Tardiphaga sp. vice304: one gene and its partner. The protein of the gene in region 1 interacts with the protein of each later gene in a pairwise test. Links are inferred from orthologs where the notes say so. Each region holds a gene or a part of one and is shown in the gene's direction. Other genes may lie near its edges.

Region 1 (4,865 bases):
GACGCCGTCACCGAGCAGAACTCCGCGTCGAATTTCGCCGCCAAATTCGCCAGTGGTTTCGTGACCGGGCAGGCCGACGATATTGGCAGCATGTCCGGCACGGTCGCCGGCGACCTGTTCGTCTACGGCGACATTCGCGACGTCGTCCGCGAGGGCAAGCATCTGGCGATGGGCGAGGACGCCGATCATCTGATTCTCGGGCTGGCTGCCGCGGGGCTCGCCGTCACCGCGGCGACTTACGCCACCGTGGGCGGCGCCACGCCGGTGCGGGCAGGGCTGTCGCTGGTGAAGGACGCCCGCAAGGTCGGCCGGCTCGGCGAAGGACTGACGGCCTGGGTGGGACGCTCGGCTCGCACTATCGTCGATACGCCGGCGTTAACCGGTGCGCTGGCCGATGCCTCGATGCTGCGGCCGGGCAAGACCATCACCGCGGTCAAGGCCGCCTTTCGCGGCGACAAGGCCGGCGATCTGGTCAAGCTGGCGCAGGATGCCGGCCGCGTCGGCGAAAAAGCCGGCGTGCGCGGCGCGATGGATACGCTGCGCATCGCGCAGGGGCCGAAAGATGTCGCGCGCATCGCCAAGCTGGCCGAGAAAAATGGCGGCCAGACCCGCGCGATACTCAAGATGTTCGGTCGCGGCGCCATCCTGCTGGCGGTCGGCGCCTTCAACATGACGATGTGGGTATTCTGGGCATTGCTGACGCTGTTCGGCTTCGTCTGCTCGATCAAGGCGGCGACCGAGCGCGTCACTTGGTCGTGGCTGCAACGCTCCCGAGCACGCAAGGCGCGCCGCGTGCTGCAATCGCGCCATGAAATGGCCTTGCGACCGACTCTGGCGGCGGCCTCGCTGCACGGCTAAACTGTGCCTCCCGCCGACCACCCAACACCCTCACCATCATAAACGGAATATTGGATGCCGAGTTTTCACAACGGCGCTGTTGAGATTGCCTATCTCGATGAAGGCGAAGGCGAGCCGATCGTCCTCGTGCACGGCTTTGCCTCCAGCAAGAACGTCAACTGGGTGTATCCGACCTGGGTCTCCGAGCTGAAGAAACACGGCAAGCGGGTCATCGCGCTGGATCATCGCGGCCATGGCGAGTCCACCAAACTGTATGACCCCGAAGACTATCATCTCGGACTCATGGCCGGTGACGTCCGCGCGCTGATGGCGCATCTGGGGATCTACCGCGCCGACATGATGGGCTATTCGATGGGCGCGCGCATCACCGCGCTGCTGGCCGCGAACAATCCGGAACTGATCCGCAGCGCCATCATCGCCGGTCTGGGCATCGGCCTGGTGATCGGCGGCGGTCCCGGCGAGAATGTCGCGATAGCGTTGGAAGCCGATTCGCTCGACGACGTCAGCGATCCCGTCGGCCGCACCTTTCGCGCCTTCGCCGACCAGACCCGTTCCGATCGGCTGGCGCTCGCCGCCTGCATGCGCGGCTCGCGCCGGCTGATGACAAGGGAAGAAGCCGCCGACATCAAGGTACCGACCCTGATCGCGGTTGGCACCATCGACGAGATCGCCGGCTCCGCGCAGGAGCTGCAACAGTTGATCCCGGGCTCCGAAGTGCTCGACATCCCGAACCGCGACCACATGCGCGCGGTCGGCGACCGCGTCTACAAGGAAGGTGTGCTGGCGTTTCTGTCGCGCCGGCCCTGAGGCTGGCCGGCCACCCTTGAATTGGCCGGCCGACAGCCCATTTCGGAGGCAGGCCTTGCACGCAGGCAATTCGTGTCCGATTAGGGAATGCCTGCAGAGTCAACGGCTTGGAAGGTGTTCTCGGGTTGACTGATGTTTCATCCGGCCGCCTTGCGCTTCGCGACAGCGCCGCTGGTTGTGCTATACTGCACGACCAAAGACAGAGATTTGCGAGTCCATCATGGCCGTGCAGAGCGTTAATTCGCAGACGACGAAACTGGCAACGCTGGATCCGATCTGGGATCGGATCCGCGCCGAAGCTGAAGACATCGTGCAGCGTGAGCCGGAGCTGGCGTCGTTTTTGTATTCGACGGTGCTCAACCATACGCGCCTGGAAGACTCGGTGGTGCATCGTGTCGCCGAGCGGCTCGATCACTCTGCGCTGTCGGGCGACCTGATCCGCCAGACCTTCGACGAGGCGCTGCGCGACGAGCCGGATATCGGCAATGCGTTTCGTGCCGATCTGGTCGCGGTGTTCGACCGCGATCCGGCAACCACGCGCTTCATCGATCCGCTTTTGTACTTCAAGGGCTTTCACGCCATCCAGTGCCATCGCCTTGCGCACTGGCTGCTGAACAAGGGCCGCAAGGACTTTGCCTGGTACCTGCAGAGCCGGGCGTCCGCGGTGTTCCAGACCGACATCAATCCGGCCGCGAAGATCGGCCGCGGCATCTTCCTCGATCATGCCACCGGCTTCGTCGTCGGCGAGACCGCGGTGATCGAGGACGATGTCTCGATCTTGCACGGCGTCACGCTCGGCGGCACCGGCAAGGAGAACGAGGATCGCCATCCGAAGATTCGCCGCGGCGTGCTGATCGGTGCCGGCGCCAAGATTCTCGGCAATATCGAGGTCGGCCATTGCGCGCGCATCGCCGCGGGCTCGGTGGTCGTGAAGCCGGTGCCGCACAACGTCACCGTGGCCGGGGTGCCCGCCAAGATCGTCGGCGAGGCCGGCTGTGCCGAGCCGTCGCGCACCATGAACCAGATGCTCAACGCGACCGGGCTGTGATTTTCGCGCCGCCTTGAACGGCGCTGGTGATTTCTCGACAAACAGCCTAGCCGCGGGCGTCGTCTCGCATTAAAGCTTCGCCATCAGCCCACCCCCCATCAATTGCATTGGAGACACCTGTGGACGTTCAGGAAGTCAGAAAGCTCGACGCCTATCTCAAGCGCGTGTTCGGCAACCAGAAGCTCCGCGTCGTGCCGCGGCCCAAAAAGGACGACTCGGCCGAAGTTTATATCGGCGAGGAGTTCATCGGCGTGCTGTTCGTCGATGACGAGGACGAAGATCGCTCGTTTCAGTTCCAGATGGCGATCCTGGAAGAAGACCTCGTCGACAACGGCTGAGCCTTTTCCCCTCCCCCTTGCGGGGAGGGTGGCCGCGCGTAGCGCGGTCGGGTGGGGGTAGCCCCACGGAAAACCGGTGCGTGGGGCTACCCCCACCCCGGCCTCCACTTCCAACGATGCTGCGCATCGTTGTCGTTCGGCCGACACTCCCCGCAAGGGGGAGGGATGTTACGACCGCCGTCCGTTCCCCCAATGCTACCCCCGCGGACCCGCCAGCTGCGTCGTCAGCGTGTCCATCGCTTCGCCGACGTCGCGCCATTGCGCCAGCCATGCGCGCGGGAAGCGGAAGCTGAGATCGGCGCCGTTGATGCGGCGTTCGCTCAGGCACATGCCGGGCGTCTTGCCGTCGCGGGTGCAACGCGCCACCAGAGCGGACTCATTCCCGATAAACAGGTCTTCGTTGCTGTAGGGCGTGGCATCGCGAAATGGCCGCGTCGCCAGTCCGTCCTGCGGCGCCATGACCTGATCGCTGTAGCGCGGATAGATCGTGCGCAGCCGCGTCTCCGGCGACATCACGTCATGATGTGCCGAGATCGACAGGAAGATGCGGTCGATCGGCTGCGGTGCCTCCTCGAACGCCTCGACGCTGACATGGCGTGGCACGTCGGTGGCCTGCAGCGACGGATACAGATAGCTCAGATCGACGCGTTCCTGCGGGCCCGAGTGCTTCTGCACCTTGCGGCGAAACGCGTGGCTGTCGACGTTGAACAGCGTGCCGCCGACGCTGACCGGGATCCGGTCGGGATCGCCGGCGCGAGCGCTCTGCCAGGTCGGCCACAAGAGATAGCCGATCAGCGCGATCGCGCCGAACGCCAGTGCCGCGCCGATCATGACCGGAACGAGGTGGCTGCGGGACTTGCGGCGGCGTCGCCGTATCGGGGATTGGGTCGGATAGGTGAGGGTCATGGGTACGCAGGTAAGAGACAGAACCTGGCGCCAATCAACCGCAAAACCCCCAGCACAGGGTTAACGCCGGGGCGATTTATTCGCCAGGAGTGGTAGCCATGGATTGCACCAAGGTCGCGCATTAACCTTCCATTAAGGATGTCGTGGCGCAGAACCCTGGATTTTGCGATCAAGGCGCGTTGTCGTGTGTAGGAAAGATCCTCGATGTCGCCGCAAGCGTTGAATTCCCTGTTTGAGCTGTGCATCGGCTTCGCACTGGCGGGCCTGCTGACCAGCGGATATCAGGCGCTGCTTCAGCGCCCCGCCGGCTTCGCGCTGCTGCAGCATCGCGCCAGGCCCACGGCCTTCGCCGCCGTGCCATTCCTGGTGTTCGCCGCGCCCTTCATCATCATGCGCAACACGCTGCTCGGCCGCCGCGTGGTCCAGCAATATCGCATCCGGTTCGTGATGATGGCGACCGTGCTGGCCGGCTTCTGGAGCCTGATGTCCGGCACGTTCGTGGTCATGACGCTGCGGGCCCTGGGCCTGCTGGCATAATCGCTGCAATCCATGCCAAGGTCTCCCGAAAGGGAGAACAAGAAACCATGGCGATCTACGAACTCGACGGGCAGGGCCCCGAACTTCCCGCCGACGGCAATTTTTTTATCGCCGACAGCGCAGAGGTGATCGGCAAGATCCGTCTGAAAGCTGCCGCCAGCGTCTGGTTCGGCGCCGTACTGCGCGGCGACAATGAATGGATCGAGATCGGCGAGGGCTCCAACGTGCAGGACAACTGCACCTGCCACACCGACAAGGGATTCCCGCTGACCATCGGCACCAACTGCACGATCGGGCACAACGTCATCCTGCATGGCTGCACCATCGAGGACGGCGCGTTGATCGGCATGGGGTCGATCGTGATGAACGGC
Region 2 (3,627 bases), 370 kb from region 1 along the record:
GCTTTGCGCCCGCGCTCGAACATTTGCGGCCTCTGAATATCGTCGGAAGCGATGGCAGGGTTGTTGTCGCAGCTACGCGGTCGGTGGCCGAACCGCGGCTGTGGCTGGTCGGCTATGGCGACTGGACCGGCTTCGCCTCGGCGACGCTGATCGGGGTCACTCGAAGTGCGCGCGAGACGGCGCGCGAAATCGAGGTTGAACTCGGTTCGCAGTAACCAGCCGACATTCGCTGCCCGTTGAAGCTTAGTCCGAATGGCGACACGACCGGCCTTCGGTTTGACAGGGAGTACCGATCGTCAGGGCAACCGAACAAAGGGGGGCGTTTCGCAAGGGCTTATGACGCAAACGACCGTGTGCCCCGGAAGGCCGCTTGCCGGACGTCATCATCGATCGCCGGGCGGCGATCACCTGACGATGTGATCTTCAGATTAGTTGCAGACGATCTTCTTTACCGCGTGCTTGGTCACGAACCCGTAGCCGCAGGTATCGCAGGTCCAGAGGTAGCTCACCACATCGTCGGTCACGAAGGCGGAGGCTTCGGCGGCGATCATGGTATCGGCACAGACCGTGCAGGTCGGCAACTCGCTGCCGCGCGGGAAGGGATGAGACGGCTTGGTCGAACGGGCAGCAAGTGCTGGCATCGTGACCTCCTCGGCGTTGACTTCATCATCTATCATTAGCGAGTTTAAGCTGATTTGTTTGACCTTGTCGCAACACAAATGCGTTGGTTTTACGATTTTTGATTTCGATCATGTTTTGCGATGCAGCGAAGTGCTTGGTATGGCGGCTTTGCTCGACGCATCACGGTTAGTTCATCCTCGCCGTCGCAGCGCACAAACCCGCTCAGGAGACTCATCATGGATACATCTGCAGAGACAACCGGCCATCGTCCCGGTCGCGGCCGTGTGTTCGGCAGCGTCATGGAAGCGTTCGGCGATACCCCGATCGTGCGGCTGGTGCGGCTGCCGCAGCAGCACGGCGTGGACGCGACGATCCTGGCCAAGCTGGAATATTTCAATCCTGCAGCCTCCGTGAAGGACCGTATCGGCGCCGCGATGATCGTCGCCATGGAAAAGGCCGGAATCATCAATGCGGCCACCGTGCTGATCGAGCCGACCTCGGGCAATACCGGTATCGGTCTGGCCTATGTCGCGGCATCGCGCGGCTACCAGTTGAAGCTGGTGATGCCGGATTCGATGTCGGTCGAGCGCCGCAAGATGCTGGCCTATCTCGGCGCCGAGCTGGTGCTGACGCCGGCCGCCGAGGGCATGAAGGGCGCGATCGCCAAGGCCGAGGAACTGCTCCGCACCATCCCGAATTCGGCGATGCCGCAGCAATTCAAGAATCTCGCCAATCCCGAGGTGCATCGCCGCACCACCGCCGAGGAGATCTGGAACGATACCGGTGGCGATCTCGATTTCGTCGTGGCCGGCGTCGGTACCGGCGGCACCATCACCGGGATCGGCCAGGTGCTGAAGCCGCGCAAACCGACGCTGAAGATGGTGGCGGTGGAGCCGGAGGAGAGCCCGGTGCTGTCCGGCGGGACGCATTCGCCGCACAAGATCCAGGGCATCGGCGCCGGCTTCGTGCCCGACATCCTCGACCGGTCGGTGATCGACGAGATCGTCAAGATCAACAGCGCCACCGCGCTGGAGACGGCGCGGGCGCTGGCGCGGCAGGAAGGCATTCCGGGCGGCATCTCGTCAGGCGCGGCGATTGCGGCGGCGTTGCAGATCGGCAAGCGGCCGGAGAACGCCGGCAAGGTCATCCTGGCGATTGTGTCGTCTTTCGCCGAGCGCTATCTCTCGACGGTATTGTTCGAAGGAATCTGATCGAGATGGCCCAGACCCCACGTCGCCCCCGCACGCAACAGGACGCCCGCAGCGAGGCAGAGGCGGCGTTCAAGCAGACCACCACGAGGCCCGTGGAGGAGCCGGTTGCGAAACCGGCGGTTCCCGGTGTGCGCGAACTGGTCTCGCTGCGGATCGATCAGGATGTGCTCGAGCACTTCCAGCAAGACGGCCCGGGTTGGCAGGACCGCATTAACGACGCGCTGCGCAAGGTGGCTGGCAAATAGCCGGCCTGGCGCGACCGGTCAGGTCGCGCTGCGGACAGGGGCGGGGTCGGCGCTGCGCAGGTTGAGCAGGTTGCCGGCCAGGATCAGCACCGCGCCCAGCACGGTGTAGATGTCGAGCCGTTCGGCATACAGCAGCCAGCCGATCGTCGCGCTGAGCGGCACCCGCAGGAAATCCATCGGCACCACCACGGTCGCATCCGCATAGAGCATCGCGCGTGCCATGCAGAAGTGCGAGAACGTGCCGCAGAACGCGATGATCATCAGCCACATCCAGGCATAGGGCGTCGGCCATTGCCAGACATGCAGCGCCGGCAACAATCCGGCGGTGGACTGCACGATGATCATCCAGAGCACGATGGTGAGCGTCGAATCCGTGCGCGTCAGCGATTTGGTCAGGGTGATCGAGATGCCGAAACCGAAGGCGGCGGCGAGCGCCACCATCTGCCCGATATTGATCGCGCCGGCGGTGGGGCGAACGATCACGACGACGCCGATCAGGCCGAGGACGATCGCGGCGATCTTGGCGGCCGTCATCCGCTCGCCGAGAAAGAACGCCGCCATCAAGGCGATCCAGATCGGCATGGTGAATTCGATCGAGACCAGCTGGCTCAGCGGAATCAGGGTCAGGGCGAAGAACCAGCCGATCTGGGCGGCGTAGTGAACCAGGTTACGGGTGATATGGCTGAACGGCCGCGCGGTTCTCAACGTCCCGAGCCCGCCGTTGAAATGCAGGATCGGCACTAGCATCAGCAGGCCCAGCACCGAGCGGATTTCCATCACCTGAAAGACATTGAGTTCGCGCAGCGTCTCGCGCCCGGCCACGGCGACGAACAGCATCAGGATCAGCCACCCCGACATCCACAGTGCGGCGCGCGATTTGGAAGGCGTGCGATCCATCGTTCGGAAAACCGGTTGCTGCATTGCTAAGGTCGGCAATGTCAACGTCATGAAAGGGCACGTTGTATCGGCGACCGCAGGTGGTTTGGCAACGCGCAAATCCGCCGGGCTGCGATGCGCAGAGCGGCACAACGAAAAGCCCCGGCTGCGGAACAGCCGGGGCTTCGTATTCTATCTGCGACGAAAACTCAGCTGCGGTTGAGGGCGATGTTGGCGCCCTTGAACGATCCGTCCGAGGTGATGGCTACGTTCTGCTTGTTGCCATTGGTCGTCATGACCAGCTTCGCAGTGAAGGCCGGCGCCGATACGGTCACGTCGAACTGACCGTTGCCGGCGCGGCCCTGCAGCGAACCATTCACGCTACGCGTGGTCTCGGCCCAGGTGCCCGACAGCACGCCGGCCTTGGCGATGACATCGCTCTTCAATTCGAACTTGTAGCTGTCGCTGGCGCAGAGCAGGGCCTGATTGAGGCCATTGCCTTGGCTGCTGACGGCGTAGGTTGCCTTGCATCGGATCCGTTCCTTGGCGCCGCCTTCCAGAGAGATAGTGCCGGAGCCCGACCAGACGCCGGCCATGCCGGCGAAGGGCGCCGACTGGGCGAAAGCGGCCGGAGCGGAAACGCCAAGTGCTGCGCCGATGAGGCCGGTCCGCAG

What was found. The genes of interacting proteins can lie anywhere in the genome.
Region 2: the proteins of cysE (region 1) and cysK interact in binary tests that used the Escherichia coli proteins (3 or more experiments, as listed by UniProt). The link is inferred for Tardiphaga sp. vice304 from one-to-one orthologs.

What each region holds. Positions count from the first base shown.
Region 1 is NZ_CP041402.1:3,944,187-3,949,051, reverse strand. What follows is about bases 950-3,799. They hold cysE (serine O-acetyltransferase), read left to right. Parts: upstream 950-1,885; coding sequence 1,886-2,713; downstream 2,714-3,799. Other genes in these bases: FNL56_RS18805 (hypothetical protein), read right to left, coding at 3,247-3,799; FNL56_RS18810 (DUF3126 family protein), read left to right, coding at 2,833-3,051; FNL56_RS18820 (alpha/beta fold hydrolase), read left to right, coding at 950-1,665. Also shown: FNL56_RS18825 (hypothetical protein), read left to right, coding at 1-858; more of FNL56_RS18820, read left to right, coding at 913-949; more of FNL56_RS18805, read right to left, coding at 3,800-3,957; FNL56_RS18800 (DUF6949 family protein), read left to right, coding at 4,162-4,494; FNL56_RS18795 (gamma carbonic anhydrase family protein), read left to right, coding at 4,542-4,865.
Region 2 is NZ_CP041402.1:3,572,713-3,576,339, reverse strand. What follows is about bases 1-2,844. They hold cysK (cysteine synthase A), read left to right. Parts: upstream 1-857; coding sequence 858-1,832; downstream 1,833-2,844. Other genes in these bases: FNL56_RS16950 (DMT family transporter), read right to left, coding at 2,096-2,844; FNL56_RS16955 (BrnA antitoxin family protein), read left to right, coding at 1,838-2,077; FNL56_RS16965 (hypothetical protein), read right to left, coding at 429-641; FNL56_RS16970 (ArsO family NAD(P)H-dependent flavin-containing monooxygenase), read left to right, coding at 1-215. Outside these bases: more of FNL56_RS16950, read right to left, coding at 2,845-2,974; FNL56_RS16945 (hypothetical protein), read right to left, coding at 3,163-3,627.